2 regions of the Bacillus cereus group sp. RP43 genome follow, and region 2 is predicted to be linked to the other one. Evidence: a T-box and tRNA genes for the amino acid it is inferred to sense, from the RefSeq annotation. Region 2 holds a T-box; the other holds one or more tRNA genes.

Region 1 (8,418 bases), 2.4 Mb from region 2:
AAAATGTACCGGGGCTAAATACACCACCGAAGCTGCGAATTGATACCAATGGTATCAGTGGTAGGGGAGCGTTCTAAGTGCAGTGAAGTCAGACCGGAAGGACTGGTGGAGCGCTTAGAAGTGAGAATGCCGGTATGAGTAGCGAAAGACGGGTGAGAATCCCGTCCACCGAATGCCTAAGGTTTCCTGAGGAAGGCTCGTCCGCTCAGGGTTAGTCAGGACCTAAGCCGAGGCCGACAGGCGTAGGCGATGGACAACAGGTTGATATTCCTGTACCACCTCTTTATCGTTTGAGCAATGGAGGGACGCAGAAGGATAGAAGAAGCGTGCGATTGGTTGTGCACGTCCAAGCAGTTAGGCTGATAAGTAGGCAAATCCGCTTATCGTGAAGGCTGAGCTGTGATGGGGAAGCTCCTTATGGAGCGAAGTCTTTGATTCCCCGCTGCCAAGAAAAGCTTCTAGCGAGATAAAAGGTGCCTGTACCGCAAACCGACACAGGTAGGCGAGGAGAGAATCCTAAGGTGTGCGAGAGAACTCTGGTTAAGGAACTCGGCAAAATGACCCCGTAACTTCGGGAGAAGGGGTGCTTTCTTAACGGAAAGCCGCAGTGAATAGGCCCAAGCGACTGTTTAGCAAAAACACAGGTCTCTGCGAAGCCGTAAGGCGAAGTATAGGGGCTGACACCTGCCCGGTGCTGGAAGGTTAAGGAGAGGGGTTAGCGTAAGCGAAGCTCTGAACTGAAGCCCCAGTAAACGGCGGCCGTAACTATAACGGTCCTAAGGTAGCGAAATTCCTTGTCGGGTAAGTTCCGACCCGCACGAAAGGTGTAACGATTTGGGCACTGTCTCAACCAGAGACTCGGTGAAATTATAGTACCTGTGAAGATGCAGGTTACCCGCGACAGGACGGAAAGACCCCGTGGAGCTTTACTGTAGCCTGATATTGAATTTTGGTACAGTTTGTACAGGATAGGCGGGAGCCATTGAAACCGGAGCGCTAGCTTCGGTGGAGGCGCTGGTGGGATACCGCCCTGACTGTATTGAAATTCTAACCTACGGGTCTTATCGACCCGGGAGACAGTGTCAGGTGGGCAGTTTGACTGGGGCGGTCGCCTCCTAAAGTGTAACGGAGGCGCCCAAAGGTTCCCTCAGAATGGTTGGAAATCATTCGTAGAGTGCAAAGGCATAAGGGAGCTTGACTGCGAGACCTACAAGTCGAGCAGGGACGAAAGTCGGGCTTAGTGATCCGGTGGTTCCGCATGGAAGGGCCATCGCTCAACGGATAAAAGCTACCCCGGGGATAACAGGCTTATCTCCCCCAAGAGTCCACATCGACGGGGAGGTTTGGCACCTCGATGTCGGCTCATCGCATCCTGGGGCTGTAGTCGGTCCCAAGGGTTGGGCTGTTCGCCCATTAAAGCGGTACGCGAGCTGGGTTCAGAACGTCGTGAGACAGTTCGGTCCCTATCCGTCGTGGGCGTAGGAAATTTGAGAGGAGCTGTCCTTAGTACGAGAGGACCGGGATGGACGCACCGCTGGTGTACCAGTTGTTCTGCCAAGGGCATAGCTGGGTAGCTATGTGCGGAAGGGATAAGTGCTGAAAGCATCTAAGCATGAAGCCCCCCTCAAGATGAGATTTCCCATAGCGTAAGCTAGTAAGATCCCTGAAAGATGATCAGGTTGATAGGTTCGAGGTGGAAGCGTGGTGACATGTGGAGCTGACGAATACTAATAGATCGAGGACTTAACCATATAATATGAAGCGATGTTATCTAGTTTTGAAAGAATATAAAAAACTTGTTGACTTTAAATGTCGAATGAGTTATGATGATTCTTGTCTTAAATGAATACAGTCTGGTAATGATGGCAGAGAGGTCACACCCGTTCCCATACCGAACACGGAAGTTAAGCTCTCTAGCGCCGATGGTAGTTGGGACCTTGTCCCTGTGAGAGTAGGACGTTGCCAGGCAATTCGGAGGATTAGCTCAGCTGGGAGAGCACCTGCCTTACAAGCAGGGGGTCGGCGGTTCGATCCCGTCATCCTCCACCATTCTAGCCGACTTAGCTCAATTGGTAGAGCAACTGACTTGTAATCAGTAGGTTGGGGGTTCAAGTCCTCTAGTCGGCACCAGAAAATCATGGCGGTTGTGGCGAAGTGGTTAACGCACCGGATTGTGGCTCCGGCACTCGTGGGTTCAATTCCCATCAGTCGCCCCATTTTTTCTTTTAAAATTATAATATGCGGGTGTGGCGGAATTGGCAGACGCACCAGACTTAGGATCTGGCGCCTTTGGCGTGGGGGTTCGACTCCCTTCACCCGCACTTTTAATAAAATAACTCATACATGTCTTGCGGAAGTAGTTCAGTGGTAGAATACAACCTTGCCAAGGTTGGGGTCGCGGGTTCGAATCCCGTCTTCCGCTCCAATTTTCAATATGACATGCCGGGGTGGCGGAACAGGCAGACGCACAGGACTTAAAATCCTGCGGTGGGTGACCACCGTGCGGGTTCGACCCCCGCCCTCGGCACCATATGCGCCCGTAGCTCAATTGGATAGAGCGTTTGACTACGGATCAAGAGGTTAGGGGTTCGACTCCTCTCGGGCGCGTTTTTATTAACGGGAAGTGGCTCAGCTTGGTAGAGCACCTGGTTTGGGACCAGGGGGTCGCAGGTTCAAATCCTGTCTTCCCGATATTTCAACATATGGGGCCTTAGCTCAGCTGGGAGAGCGCCTGCCTTGCACGCAGGAGGTCAGCGGTTCGATCCCGCTAGGCTCCACTTATTTGAATATAACTTATGGCGGTGTAGCTCAGCTGGCTAGAGCGTACGGTTCATACCCGTGAGGTCGGGGGTTCGATCCCCTCCGCCGCTACCATAAAGGACCTTTAGCTCAGCTGGTTAGAGCAGACGGCTCATAACCGTCCGGTCGTAGGTTCGAGTCCTACAAGGTCCACCACTCAAAGTTCATATCTCGGAGGTATACCCAAGTTCGGCTGAAGGGATCGGTCTTGAAAACCGACAGGCGGCGAGAGTCGCGCGGGGGTTCGAATCCCTCTACCTCCTCCATTTTTTCTAAATTAAATATTATATCATCGCGGGGTGGAGCAGTACGGTAGCTCGTCGGGCTCATAACCCGAAGGTCGCAGGTTCAAATCCTGTCCCCGCAACCAAATGGTCCCGTGGTGTAGTGGTTAACATGCCTGCCTGTCACGCAGGAGATCGCCGGTTCGACCCCGGTCGGGACCGCCATTTTTTTTACATAAAGGCTCGGTAGCTCAGTCGGTAGAGCAGAGGACTGAAAATCCTCGTGTCGGCGGTTCGATTCCGTCCCGAGCCACCATTTTGAAATCGCAAGCCGGCTTAGCTCAATTGGTAGAGCAACTGACTTGTAATCAGTAGGTTGGGGGTTCAAGTCCTCTAGCCGGCACCACTTTCAAAATGAGCCATTAGCTCAGTTGGTAGAGCATCTGACTTTTAATCAGAGGGTCGAAGGTTCGAATCCTTCATGGCTCACCATTTTTAATTTAATGCGGGTGTAGTTTAGTGGTAAAACAAGAGCCTTCCAAGCTCTGGTCGAGAGTTCGATTCTCTTCACCCGCTTTTTATGGGCCTATAGCTCAGCTGGTTAGAGCGCACGCCTGATAAGCGTGAGGTCGATGGTTCGAGTCCATTTAGGCCCACCATAATTATTCCGCAGTAGCTCAGTGGTAGAGCTATCGGCTGTTAACCGATCGGTCGTAGGTTCGAGTCCTACCTGCGGAGCCATATTATAGAGAAGTACCCAAGTGGCTCAAGGGGCTCCCCTGCTAAGGGAGTAGATCGCGAACGCGGTGCGAGGGTTCGAATCCCTTCTTCTCTGCCAGATTTTGGCCCGTTGGTCAAGTGGTTAAGACACCGCCCTTTCACGGCGGTAACACGGGTTCGAATCCCGTACGGGTCATACTAAAAGAGATAGCATAATCTGCTATCTCTTTTTTGTTGTGTAAAAGTAGACTTTGGATAGTCTGCTTTTTTTTTGAATACAGCTCGAGCAAGTGCATGTTGTGCTTCGCCTTTATTTAAACCAACCCGTACACGTCTTTTAAGCTCAGGACTCTATTTGAACATTTAAAAACTGTCCACTATGTAAAGCATATTCTAATTGAATTTTTATGCCCGCTGTTTGGGCGCAACCACCTGCCCCTGGGTACACACTAGCTAAATGCTTTGGCACTTGGAAAATCGTTGCATCTAAAATACGAATTCGTTGAAAATAAGCGATTGGATACCCGAAATATTAAAGCATCTTTCGCTAGATAACCACTTTTACACTAATTTCGCCATCGCTCTACTGAATATCAAGTTCACTGCAATCACGATGACTGCACCGATAAGGGTTGCAAATACACGGTCGAACAGAATGATAAACTGAAACGGCTTGCCGGCCTCCATGATCAAAATAATGAGCGGGATCATGGTTGCAGAGTATACAAGATAATTTCGAACCTTTAGAAGAGGTCGAACACCTGCGAATAGCCCGATACTTATAACTAACCCCAAAATTGGTAGACTAGTTGCGAGAAGCAAGCTCGCAACAATCACGCCGATTACTGTACCAAGCACTCGTTGTGTTGTTTTGATTGGAAAGAGTTCTATTTTCCGCTGAGTAAGGATCGCTACGGTAATTGCAATCCAATAGAAGTGGTGCTCGGGCCAAAGTATTCGCAATCCCTCAGCTATACCTAGACATAATGCGAGCCTGATTGAGAATTGCCAACCGGATAGGTGTGCAAGAGAATTCCGCCATAGAATGATTTTTTTCGATTTTGGCCCTTTCACAGCTCCATCCAGCGATGATTTAAAACAACGGTGTACCCAGATGCCTAGCACCAAGCTGATACTGACGGTCCAAATCGCCCCTGCTAAGATTGAAAAAATTAGTTCCATCCGGTACTCCGTCTGGCCGACCATGTTGAGGATGATAATCAGGAATATGACAAAGCTTGTTGTTGACACCGCCAAAGCACGACTATATCCGCCAATTAACGCAGCAAGGCTTACCAGCAGGATCAAGAATCCAAATGTCAGATAGCCATGTCCGAAAGAGAGAACAGCAGCAATCGCAGCGAGCACTACTGATATCAGTGCTGATGCCAACTTTTTCCCGTGATTTATAAAACTCGAACCGACTTTCACGCTACTGACTGCCAAACTGCCGACCGATGCAGCAAAACCAAGAGCAGGATAGCCTAGAACTGTAGCGAACAGAACAGGTCCGGCCATACCTATGCCGGCGGAAATGAGTTCTACTATTTCTACTTTGGCCTCCTTAGACCAAGAAAATACTTGAGCCCTATATGTCTTTACATTCATCTATAGCACCTCTTCCGACCCAAAGAGTAGGGTACAGTTTAATAATGGGCTCTTTCTTTAATCCATGGACATGTGGTGATACCTATGTCCATCAGGCTAATATTTTGAAGTATTCCCAAAATGAAAATTTTATCTTTCCAGAGTTATTTATAATAATTCAGCTCATTTTTTTCGATATGGGGAAATGCCAATTTCTTAAGTTGATGGCAATGTATGGTGACTCCTTATAGAAACCTCTAAAAGTATTGCTGCGGATTTACAAAAGTTAAATGATAAGAATTATGTGCAGGCTGCTGTATTAGGGGCTACTGCGGAAAATAAAGTGAAACTTTAATCAGTGGGGGTTTTGTTCATCCCCCACTGATTATTAGCCTTCACCAATCGGGCGTTTACGGACAGCCGGACTCCCACCTAACTTCTTCGCTCCAGCCAAATTTTGAGGTGGGAGTCTTACTGCCCGGCAAATAGCGGGATAAATAATATAGAAGAAGCTGTCTTTCAATAGGTGATCTATTGGAGCCAGCTCTTTGATGTTGTTATTATTGTCGAGTTTTTTTGATAAATCGATATCCCTTGTCGAATCGTTGATATATTTAAAGTTATGATAGATATATTGGGAAAATCGTTAATGTAATTTCACTTACCAAAGAACATCTAATCCCTTCTTTCACAATCTAAAGAAAACGCCTCCATTGAGATGGATTTCACCCGCATTCTAATAACTTTACACTCTATGTGAAAAAGTTCACAAATAGGTCATAATTTGTGAATTAATTCACAATAATCCGTGCTACAATATGAATGTAAAGAAGTTAAACAACATTAAATTAGTATTTTAATTAATTACTTAAACAATAATAAAAAAAATAGATGTAAACAATTGAAAGGGGAAATTAACATGAAAAAAGGTATCAATCGCGTAGTATTAGTAGGAACAGGAGCTGTAGGTTGTAGTTATGCTTACTCAATGATCAACCAAGGTGTAGCTGAAGAATTCGTACTGGTAGATGTAAATGAAGCAAAAGCAGAAGGGGAAGCAATGGACTTAAGCCATGCGGTACCATTCTCTCCAGCAGCAACAAAAGTTTGGAGCGGTAGCTATGCAGATTGTAAAGATGCAGATTTAGTTGTTATCACTGCTGGATTACCACAAAAGCCAGGCGAAACTCGTTTAGACTTAGTTGAGAAAAATACAAAAATCTTTAAACAAATCGTTCGCGGTATTATGGATAGCGGATTCGATGGAATCTTCTTAATCGCAACAAACCCAGTTGATATTTTAACTTACGTAACTTGGAAAGAATCTGGCTTGCCAAAAGAGCGCGTAATTGGTTCTGGTACAACTTTAGACTCTGCTCGTTTCCGTTACATGTTAGGTGACTACTTAGATGTAGATCCACGTAACGTTCATGCTTACATCGTTGGTGAGCATGGTGACACTGAACTTCCAGTATGGAGCCACGCTACTGTAGGTGTACAAAAACTAGAAACAATCTTAGCGAACAACGAACAGTATAACCAAGAAGATTTAGATAAAATCTTTGAAAATGTACGCGATGCAGCTTACCACATTATCGAGCGTAAAGGTGCAACTTACTACGGAATCGGTATGTCACTACTTCGTGTAACTAAAGCGATCTTAAGCAACGAGAACAGCGTATTAACTGTATCTGCATACCTTGAAGGTCAATATGGTGAGAAAGATGCTTACGTAGGTGTTCCAGCTGTTATTAACCGCGAAGGTGTACGTGAAATCGTAGAACTTGAATTAAACGAAGAAGAAAAAGTGAAATTCGCTCATTCCGTAAAAGTATTAAAAGAAACAATGGCACCAGTACTATAATAATTGCTAAATAATTCAGAGGCGGGAAACTGCTTCCTACCTCTGAATTTATATATAATTTAATATAAATTCCTTTTCCGGTTTCCCTTGTATATCCCCAATATACCCCTTTTGCTGGATAAGGGTTGTTTATAGAAAAGAGCACTCTACTTTATATAGAGTGCTCTTTATTATTATTTTTTAGGCGTTAATCCTAATTTCGTTAAAATATCTGCAAGTGTACCGCTTTTTGATTTTTCAACAGGTGTTTGTGATTTAGATGCATCTGGACCTTTTTTCAAGAAGTTCTTTTCAACGAAACGAATATCTGTTTCGTCGACAATACCGTCTTTGTTAAGGTCACCGTCTTTTACAGTTAGTCCTTTTTTACCATAGTTGCTAGCGATAATTTCAGCATCTTTCATATCGATTACTTTATCACCATTTACATCGCCGGCAAGGTTTTCGTCAGGTCGTGCATAATAATATTGGCCAAAAAGCTTACCATCTTTTTCAGTACCTAATTTTGTTGTTAGACGGCTTGTTAAATGCCCTGGTACTTCTACGTATAAATTATAGTCCCGATTATTAACAGGAAGTCCATTCAGTTTGAAGTATCCGTATTTATCTAGTGAGCCTTCAAACTTATGACGGTAAGAATCAGTTGCATATACTTTTACACCAAGCTTTGTATAATCGAGCTTTTCATCTAAATATCCACGCTCATTTAAGAATGCACCAGGTTTAATATTTCCTTCTACTAGTGAGTTTAGGGACATAACTGAGAATGTTTGATCTTGAAGGACACGCATTCTATTTGGCTCTGTTTCATCATGTTTCCAGTAAGCAAACACTGATGAATCTAACTGAGCATTTGCTTCATAAAACTCATCATTTTCTACTTTGAACGTTACATCAATGAATGGGAAATCACCATCTAATCCAGCGAAGTTTTTGTCATCGATAGCACCGCCAACTGTAAGAGAACCTGCCTCTAGTTTCGGCTCATTTACTTTTGCCGTTACCCCTTTTTCAGAAAGGAGTTTTTCAAAAGCAGGATTCAATTTCGCATTTGCAAATTTGAAGTTCTTTTCTAGGAATTTTACGTTAAATTCCCCAGCAACAAATTGTTTTACGTGTTTCGCATTTAGGGTTACAGTAAGTTCATCATTTTTGTATACTTCTTTTTTATCATAACTAGTTTTCGCATATTGAGCTCCTTGCGGGATAAACCAATAGTTATTT
Region 2 (8,418 bases):
GGAAGATAAATAAATATGATATTTCTTTATATATACTTTTTGTTAACATACTACGTCTAACACCGATTTTTCGTAACATTTCATAACGTCGTACATCACGAGAAGCACCCGTTAATATTTTGAACATAAGGGAACTTGCCATCATTGCTAAAAAGGCAATTCCAAGGAAAAATCCCATAAACATTGTTCCGCTCATAAAACTGTTCATAAACTGATAAATTGTCATTTTCGTAAATAAGTCTACTTTTGCACCTGTTGTTTTTTCAATTTGTTCTTTTTGTCTCTTGTCTATTTCGATCAACAACGGTTTATATTTTTTCATATCATCTACTTTTGCTAATGTCACAGTATGTTCTGTTCCTTGAATTCCTTTATAATGCTCTTCATCAGCAATTCTTACAGGCTTTCCGTTAAATTGATTATGTGTAATTTGTATTTCTCTTACAACCGCATCTTCCCAATCTTTTGGCATACGAGGAAGCTTATTCGCTACTTCGGGAGCGTCCAAAGCAGAATATACAGGTTCAGTTAAAGGTTCAGCTACACGTTTACGAGCAGGTTCTTTTAAAGTTTTTGTATCAAAATGATCTGAAATAAGTGGTGGTTTTTCAGTTAAGTCGTTACGTAAATAATAAACCGCTTCTCCATCTACTTTATACTTGTACTTGCTTTCTTCAACAATTTCCATTTCTTTTAATGCAGCTTTATCTTGATCATTTGGATCATGAATTACGACATCATATACACGTGAGAAGTCTGTCATAATACCTACGTTCTTTTGAAACGCCATACCTGCTGTCATCGCACCTGCACCTAATGCAATTAACATCGCTACAGTACCCAGTACTCTCGATAAACTAGTTACTCGAAAACGTAACTGTGCATAAGTAAAACTATTTAAGCCCGTTTCATTTCGTTTTTTATTCCCCTTAATTTTCATCACGAAAAATGGGAGTAATGAGCTAAAAATGAAATAAGTCCCTAATGTTGTAACGATTGTCGCTATTATAAATCCTAGTTCAGCGAACATTTTTATATTTATCATAAAATAATATCCTGTACTTACAAGTAACACACCTAGTACTGTCATAATAACAATTCGAGTTTTACTTTTCTTCACTTCATCTTGCGTTTCATCTTCACGTATTAACTCTAATTCTGTTTTACGTAATAATCGGAAACTATTCATTAAACCAGTAATGAAAAATAATATTAAGAAGAATATAGATGTAACCAATATAGCTGGTGTGTATACAGATGCATAATTACCTTTTGCTGAAATTTCCATTCCATTCATTAAAAAATTTCCTGCTACACTAGCGAGTACTATTCCTACTAAAATACCGATAATAATACTGACAATCCCCATACCAAAAGTCTCAATAAATAATAATTGCGCTACTTTTTTCTTTTTCGCTCCAAGCATCATGTACATACCTAGTTCTTTTCTTCTTAATGTAAGTAAAAAAGAATTGGCATATATAATATAAAATACAGTTATGAAAGAAAGTAATATTGCACCTACCCAGAATACGAGCCTAATACTACTAATAAGGCTATTATCTTTTGTAAATTCACTATTCATCGCCATCGTTTGGAACATGTAGAAAATACTAATACTAATAACGAGACCAATAAGTAAAACCATATAATCCTTTAACATTTTTTTCATACTATGACGTGATAATTTGAATAACATAGTCTCGCCCCCTACTTCGACTCAGCAGCTGAGCCCATATGAGCAAGCACACCTAAAATGTCTTGATAGAAATTTTCTCGAGTCCCTTGACGCTTTAACTCTTTATAAAGAAGACCATCTTGAATGAATAAAATACGCTCACAGTAACTTGCACTAAACGCATCATGTGTGACCATTAAAATACTTACATTGTGATTTTCATGTAAATCTTGCATCGCTTCTAATAAACTTTTTGCATTTTTACTATCAAGTGCCCCTGTCGGTTCATCTGCTAATACGATTGCCGGATTATGTACTAAAGCTCGTGCTGCCGCTGTTCTTTGCTTTTGCCCACCAGAAACAGCAGTCGGATATTTTGTTAAAATTTCAGTAATCCCTAATTTCTTTGCTACTTCATTTACTTTTCCAGTAATCTCACTTGACGGTACGCCTTGCAGGGAGAGTGGTAAAGCGATATTTTCATAAATTGATAAATTTTCTAGTAGATTAAAGTCTTGAAAAATAAATCCTAATTTTTGAGAACGAAAATCTGATAATGCATTACCCTTCATAGAAGTAATATTTGTACCCGCTATTGTTACACTGCCACCTGTCGCTTGATCAAGTGTACTAATCACATTTAGTAATGTCGTTTTTCCAGATCCAGAAGGACCCATAATCCCTACAAACTCCCCTTCTTTAATACTTAATGAAACACCCCTTAATGCTTTTGACTGATTCTCATTTCTTTTCCCATACGTTTTTTCTACACGTTCTACAGTAACTACGTTTGTTGACATCTCTTTCACTCCATCCCTTTTGTATAAAATTAATTTCTCACATATTTCTTATCTTTTTCTCACGTAAATCCTTAAGTTTTTTTAAATTTTTCTAACAAAATTAGATACATAAGTAGAATGAACCTATTTCCTCTTTCATATTCTCACTTTTCTAAAACTCGTTCCTTCGATTTCCCTTACATTTACCTTACATTTTTGTAAGGTAAACAAGAAAACACACAACTTCATAAAAGCATTTCTTTGTAATGAGAAATGCTTTTTATTTTGTTAAAATTAAAAGGGTATTTTAATAACAATAATCACATAATAAAAAACAATATAATTTTATTGTAAAACAATAAATCCTATGATAAAATCATGTTGTTATTACATAAGCGAGGTGCTTTTTATGAAACAAGTTACGACACTTTTTTTAAAGCTAGCTATTATTTTTATAGGAATCCCAGTTCTTGCATTGTGTATATTTTTGGTGCCTAAGATCGGGAGTTTTGCTGGAGAATTGTATCCAGATATCGCTTATATGAAATCTCTCGTTTTAATCGATATGTACGCGGTAGCGATACCTTTTTACTTTGCTCTGTATCAGGCTTTTAAACTTTTAAGCTATATTGATAAGAACCAAGCGTTCTCGGAATTATCGGTAAAGGCTTTAAAGAATATAAAATACTGTGCCATCACGATCAGTACCTTGTACTTGCTAGGTATGCCACTCTACTATCTCATGGCGAAAAAAATTGATCCTCCAAGTTTCATACCAATCGGATTGACCATCATTTTCGCCTCTATGGTGATCGCCGTTTTTGCTGCTGTTCTCCAAAGACTTTTACAAGAAGCTATTAATATAAAATCAGAAAATGATTTAACGGTCTGAGGTGGAGGATATGGCAATTATTATTAATATTGATGTGATGTTAGCAAAACGAAAAATGAGCGTAACGGAGCTTTCGGAGAGGGTCGGGATTACGATGGCGAATCTTTCCATTCTGAAAAATGGGAAAGCAAAAGCGGTTCGTTTTTCAACATTAGAAGCGATATGTAAGATTTTAGATTGTCAACCAGGTGATATTTTGGAGTACAAAAGCGACGAATACACTCAATAAAGTGAAACTTTAATCAGTGGGGATTTTGTTCATCCCCCACTGATTATTAGCCTTCACCAATCGGGCTTTTACGGGTAGCCCGACTCCCACCTAACTTCTTTGCTCCAGCTGAATTTTGAGGTGGAGTCTTACTGCCCGCAAATAGCGGGATAAAAACAGATAACAACTTTCTTCAACCAATGGGATTAGATTGTGAAATTAAGATGAAGGGATAGCAATTAAGCTATCCCTTCTCTACGTTTATTATTGTTATTTAATATATCTTTAATTATTTTAACTTCAGCATTACATATTAATGGTGTGTTTTATTATCAATCTCTATTTCCTATTTTTTATTTCCTCCTTCATACTTTCCACAAACGCATCTAGTTCAACAACTTCTGACTTCTCTTCACCATATTTCCGTACATTTACAGCTTCGCTTTCCATTTCCTTATCCCCAATAACAAGAACATACGGAACTTTTTGCATTTGCGCTTCTCTAATTTTATATCCTAACTTTTCATCTCGTATATCTCGTTCGACACGAATTCCGGCTTGTGCTAATTTATCTGCAATCCTATTTGCATATTGTTCATGCACTGCATTTGAAACTGGAATTACTTTCACTTGAACTGGTGCCACCCATACTGGGAACGCACCTCCAAAGTGTTCAATTAATATTGCTAAGAAACGGTCTAAAGACCCTAAAACTGCTCGGTGAATGACAACCGGTTTTCTTTTTTCATTATTTTCATCTATATAATTTAAATCAAATTTCTCTGGCATTTGGAAATCAAGCTGAATTGTTCCGCATTGATGACTTCTATTTAAAGCATCTTTAATGTGGAAATCAATTTTTGGTCCGTAAAATGCACCGTCACCTTCATTTAATCTATATTTATAATTTAATGCTTGTAATACATTTGCTAATGCCGCTTCCGCTTGCTCCCATAATTTATCATCACCCATTGAATCTTCTGGACGAGTAGAAAGTTCTACTTCATATTCGAATCCAAAAGTTTTATATACGTAATCAATCTGGGCCATTACGGATTTGATTTCATCTTCAATTTGTTCTGGTGTTACAAATAAATGAGCATCATCTTGGCAGAAAGTACGAACTCTTAATAACCCGTTTAAAGCCCCGCTAAATTCATGTCGATGTACTTGACCGAATTCACACATGCGAATCGGTAATTCGCGATAAGAATGCAATTTATTTTTAAACATAAGCATATGTCCTGGGCAATTCATCGGTTTTAATGCGAAACTTTTTTTGTCTACTTCAGAGAAATACATATTATCTTTATAATGTCCCCAGTGTCCTGACTTCTCCCATAATTCTTGATTCATCATAAATGGAGTACGCACTTCTTGATAATTGTACTCTTTTTGAATTTCTCTTAAAAATGCTTCTAATTCATTGCGGATAATCTGTCCTTTCGGCAAGTAAAACGGCATTCCTGGAGCCTCTTCAGAAAACATAAATAACTCTAATTCACTACCTAACTTACGATGATTTCTTTTTGCTGCTTCTTCAACAAAATGTAAATACTCTTCTAATTCTTTTTGAGAAGAGAATGCAACACCATAAATACGCTGAAGCACTTGATTGTTACTATCTCCTCGCCAATATGCACCTGAAACGTGAGTTAATTGGAATGCTTTCAAATAACCTGTAGATGGTAAATGTGGTCCTCTACATAAATCTACAAATTCACCTTGTTTATATAGTGTTACACTTTCCTCATTAGGAATTGCTTCTAAAAGCTCTAATTTCAAGTGATCATTCATTTCTTGAAACAGTTTTGCTGCTTCTTCTCGAGAAACCTCTATTCGCTCTATATTTATATTTTCTTTTATAATATTTTTCATTTCTTTTTCGATTTTTGGTAAATCTTCTACGTTTACACTACTTGGAAGATTCATATCATAATAAAATCCATTCTCAATAACTGGTCCTACTCCAAGCTTCACGTCACCATAAATTCTTTTCACAGCTTGCGCTAAAATATGTGCCGCAGAGTGTCTTGCAATTTCTACACCTTCATTTGAATCAATAGTAATAATTTCTACTTCTGCATTCTCTTCAATGTTTCGGCGTAAATCAAAAGACTGCTCATTAACTTTTCCTGCGACTGCTTTCTTTTTCAAGCTACTACTAATTGCCCCAGCGATTTCTTCTAAAGTAATTCCTTTCGCAAATTCTTTAACACTACCATCTGGAAATTTAATTTCAATCATCTGTTCTTTCATTTTTCATCTCTCCATTTCATAATAAAAAGCACACTCATCCCTAAAATAGGGACGAGTGTGCTTTTACCCGTGGTTCCACCCAGATTCCCATCGTAAACATACAATGGCTTCTTTTACGGTAACGTCGCTTACACGGCACTAGTTACTTGATTTCCCCAGTGCAGCTCTAAGGTGGTAAGTTATTTTTCTGCGTTAGGAAGTTCTCAGCTCTACTTCCTTCTCTGTATAACCGTTTAAAATAACTCGTGTCCTTTTCTTCGCTTATTATGAAATTAAATATAAAAAAGCATATTCATCCCTAATAAATAGGGACGAATATGCTTATATTCGTGGTTCCACCCAGATTCCCATCACAAAAAACATAATGGCTTCTTTTACGGTAACGTCGTTTACACGGCACTAGTTACTTGATTTCCCCAGTGCAGCTCTAAGGTGGTAAGTTATTTTTCTGCGTTAGGAAGTTCTCAGCTTTCCTTCCTTCTCTGTATAACCGTTTAAAATAACTCGTGTCCTTTTCTTTGCTTTTATAAGTACATCCATTAATTGTTATTTACTATATCCTATTCATTTTATTTTTACAAGTGTTAAAAATATATTTTTTATTCAAAAAAAAGAAACCAAAAACATTTTTTGGTTTCCACTTCTCTTTTTTACCAATCTTGTGGTTCGTAATTCAAGTCTGAAAATAGGCGTTTTTTCTCTTTTTTCGATAAATCTCTCCACTGTCCGACTGGTAAATTATTCAACTCAATATTCATAATTCTCGTACGTTTTAACGTGTATACTTGATAACCTAAAGCTTCACACATACGGCGAATTTGACGATTCAACCCTTGTGTTAAAATAATTTGGAACTCATATTTTGATAACTGTGTAATCTCACAAGGAAGCGTTTTTGTATCTAAAATTTTAACACCTGCTGCCATTTTCTCTAAAAACTCCGGTGTAATCGGCTTATCTACTGAAACGATATATTCTTTCTCATGTTTGTTTTCAGCACGTAAAATCTCATTAACGATATCGCCATCATTCGTTAACAAAATTAAACCGTCTGAGTCTTTGTCGAGACGTCCGATGTGATTAATTCGTAAAGGATGATTCACTAAATCGATAATGTTACCTTTTACGGCTTTTTCACTTGTACATGTAATACCTACTGGTTTATTTAAAGCGATATACACATGGTCTCGAGCAATACGAAGTTGCTCTCCATTTACTCGTACGTCATCACCTGGATTTACTTGGTCACCAATTTTTGCAACCTTACCGTTAATAATTACTCTTCTTTCATTAATTAACTTATCTGCTCCACGTCGAGACGCTTTTCCAGCTTCACTAATAAATTTATTTATACGCAAGTTAGGCACATCCTTTTCATAAAAAATTTCAAGCTCACACTGCTTCTACCGTACAATACAAAAGGGTAAGCCTCCTATTATAACTTAAATATATTAACATGAAAGGGTATATGACGTCTTCACTTAATTACATGTTTATTAGAAAACAATTGGTCCTCTTTTCCTTTTCACATCAAACTGTCTAGCAGTCAATAGATTAACCGTTGAATATAACATCATTTATTTACTTTTTTCATAGATAATATACCGATATAAGTTTGATTAATAATGCCTAAATAACTCACAATATGTGAAAAGCAAAAAGAATCCTTTTGAAAATTTTATACAAAAAGATTTTTAATAATTATAACCTTTAATTGAAAACATCATTCAATATCGTTCAATAAACAAAGTACTCTCAAAAGCCCTTAATTTTTTACGCTTCAATATTTTCTTCACATACTCCAAAAAGAAGCCCTTGATTATCTATACAATAAGCAAAGTAGCCCATATTAGGAATAGCAGTTTTAGGTACAACTACTTGTCCACCATTTTCAATAACTTTATTTATGTACTCATCAACTGAAGATACTTCAATAGAATTAGTCGTCCTAGTAGCACCATCAGGGGATTTCATTAATCCACCATCGATACCGGATCTATCACTCTCACCTGTAATTATGAACCAATATTCATGTGGCCCAGGCATTTTTTCAAACTTCCATCCAAAACTATTTGTATAAAATTGAATAGCTTCTTCAGGGTTTGGAACTTGCAATTCAAATCTTAAAACTTTACTCATTTAAATACCCCCTCTTGTTCTTGTATAAAGTAATTACACAAGAACAAACGTTCTATATCAACTTTATCTAAACCAGCTATTTTAATAAGTTCTAACTTTATTTCGAAGCTGCAACAGACCATTCTTCCTTCCGTATAACTTGCTTTCCATTTATATTTTCAACATACTCTTTTACATTTGCTAACTGATATAACTCTGGGAAAATTTCTTTCATATAACGTTCATGTGCTATTTCATCTTGCCAATAAGTTAATACTATGTAACGATTTTCAGTCTTTAAAGACTTCCCAACAACTCCACCTAACATCCCTTTTGCATCTTCCATTCCTTTATTCCAAATTGTTTCTTGCGTATGTAAAAAATGCTTTTCTTTTCCTTCTTTCACATCGCAAATTGCAACTCTTACAAATGACCCTTGTGCAATTACGTCTTTCAAAGGAGTTTCTGTTATATCATACAACGT

The links. A T-box is a leader RNA that pairs with one kind of tRNA and senses whether it is charged. The one in region 2 lies ahead of thrS (threonine--tRNA ligase), so its partner is inferred to be a tRNA-Thr.
Positions count from the first base shown of each region.
Region 1: it has a tRNA-Thr gene. The T-box ahead of thrS (threonine--tRNA ligase) is inferred to sense a tRNA for this amino acid. The anticodon was not compared.

Region 1 is NZ_JARVHQ010000001.1:556,266-564,683, forward strand. Features, by position in the region: rRNA gene QCI75_RS02815 (23S ribosomal RNA) at 1-1,751, shown strand, start outside; rRNA gene rrf (5S ribosomal RNA) at 1,853-1,968, shown strand; tRNA gene QCI75_RS02825 (tRNA-Val) at 1,974-2,049, shown strand; tRNA gene QCI75_RS02830 (tRNA-Thr) at 2,055-2,130, shown strand; tRNA gene QCI75_RS02835 (tRNA-His) at 2,141-2,216, shown strand; tRNA gene QCI75_RS02840 (tRNA-Leu) at 2,241-2,321, shown strand; tRNA gene QCI75_RS02845 (tRNA-Gly) at 2,351-2,425, shown strand; tRNA gene QCI75_RS02850 (tRNA-Leu) at 2,442-2,530, shown strand; tRNA gene QCI75_RS02855 (tRNA-Arg) at 2,534-2,607, shown strand; tRNA gene QCI75_RS02860 (tRNA-Pro) at 2,618-2,691, shown strand; tRNA gene QCI75_RS02865 (tRNA-Ala) at 2,705-2,777, shown strand; tRNA gene QCI75_RS02870 (tRNA-Met) at 2,798-2,874, shown strand; tRNA gene QCI75_RS02875 (tRNA-Ile) at 2,879-2,955, shown strand; tRNA gene QCI75_RS02880 (tRNA-Ser) at 2,973-3,065, shown strand; tRNA gene QCI75_RS02885 (tRNA-Met) at 3,093-3,169, shown strand; tRNA gene QCI75_RS02890 (tRNA-Asp) at 3,173-3,248, shown strand; tRNA gene QCI75_RS02895 (tRNA-Phe) at 3,264-3,339, shown strand; tRNA gene QCI75_RS02900 (tRNA-Thr) at 3,354-3,429, shown strand; tRNA gene QCI75_RS02905 (tRNA-Lys) at 3,440-3,515, shown strand; tRNA gene QCI75_RS02910 (tRNA-Gly) at 3,529-3,599, shown strand; tRNA gene QCI75_RS02915 (tRNA-Ile) at 3,606-3,682, shown strand; tRNA gene QCI75_RS02920 (tRNA-Asn) at 3,690-3,764, shown strand; tRNA gene QCI75_RS02925 (tRNA-Ser) at 3,771-3,861, shown strand; tRNA gene QCI75_RS02930 (tRNA-Glu) at 3,868-3,939, shown strand; partial or broken gene QCI75_RS30505 (hypothetical protein) at 4,016-4,094, opposite strand; partial or broken gene QCI75_RS02940 (transposase) at 4,096-4,260, opposite strand; gene QCI75_RS02945 (FUSC family protein) at 4,305-5,351, opposite strand; gene QCI75_RS02950 (L-lactate dehydrogenase) at 6,250-7,194, shown strand; gene QCI75_RS02955 (S8 family serine peptidase) at 7,368-8,418, opposite strand, start outside.
Region 2 is NZ_JARVHQ010000001.1:2,912,370-2,920,787, forward strand. Features, by position in the region: gene QCI75_RS15270 (ABC transporter permease) at 1-1,699, opposite strand, end outside; gene QCI75_RS15275 (ABC transporter ATP-binding protein) at 1,711-2,478, opposite strand; gene QCI75_RS15280 (DUF2975 domain-containing protein) at 2,867-3,349, shown strand; gene QCI75_RS15285 (helix-turn-helix domain-containing protein) at 3,360-3,578, shown strand; gene thrS (threonine--tRNA ligase) at 3,897-5,816, opposite strand; T-box leader at 5,861-6,083, opposite strand; T-box leader at 6,121-6,344, opposite strand; gene QCI75_RS15295 (pseudouridine synthase) at 6,467-7,174, opposite strand; gene QCI75_RS15300 (VOC family protein) at 7,590-7,955, opposite strand; gene QCI75_RS15305 (DUF4937 domain-containing protein) at 8,053-8,418, opposite strand, start outside.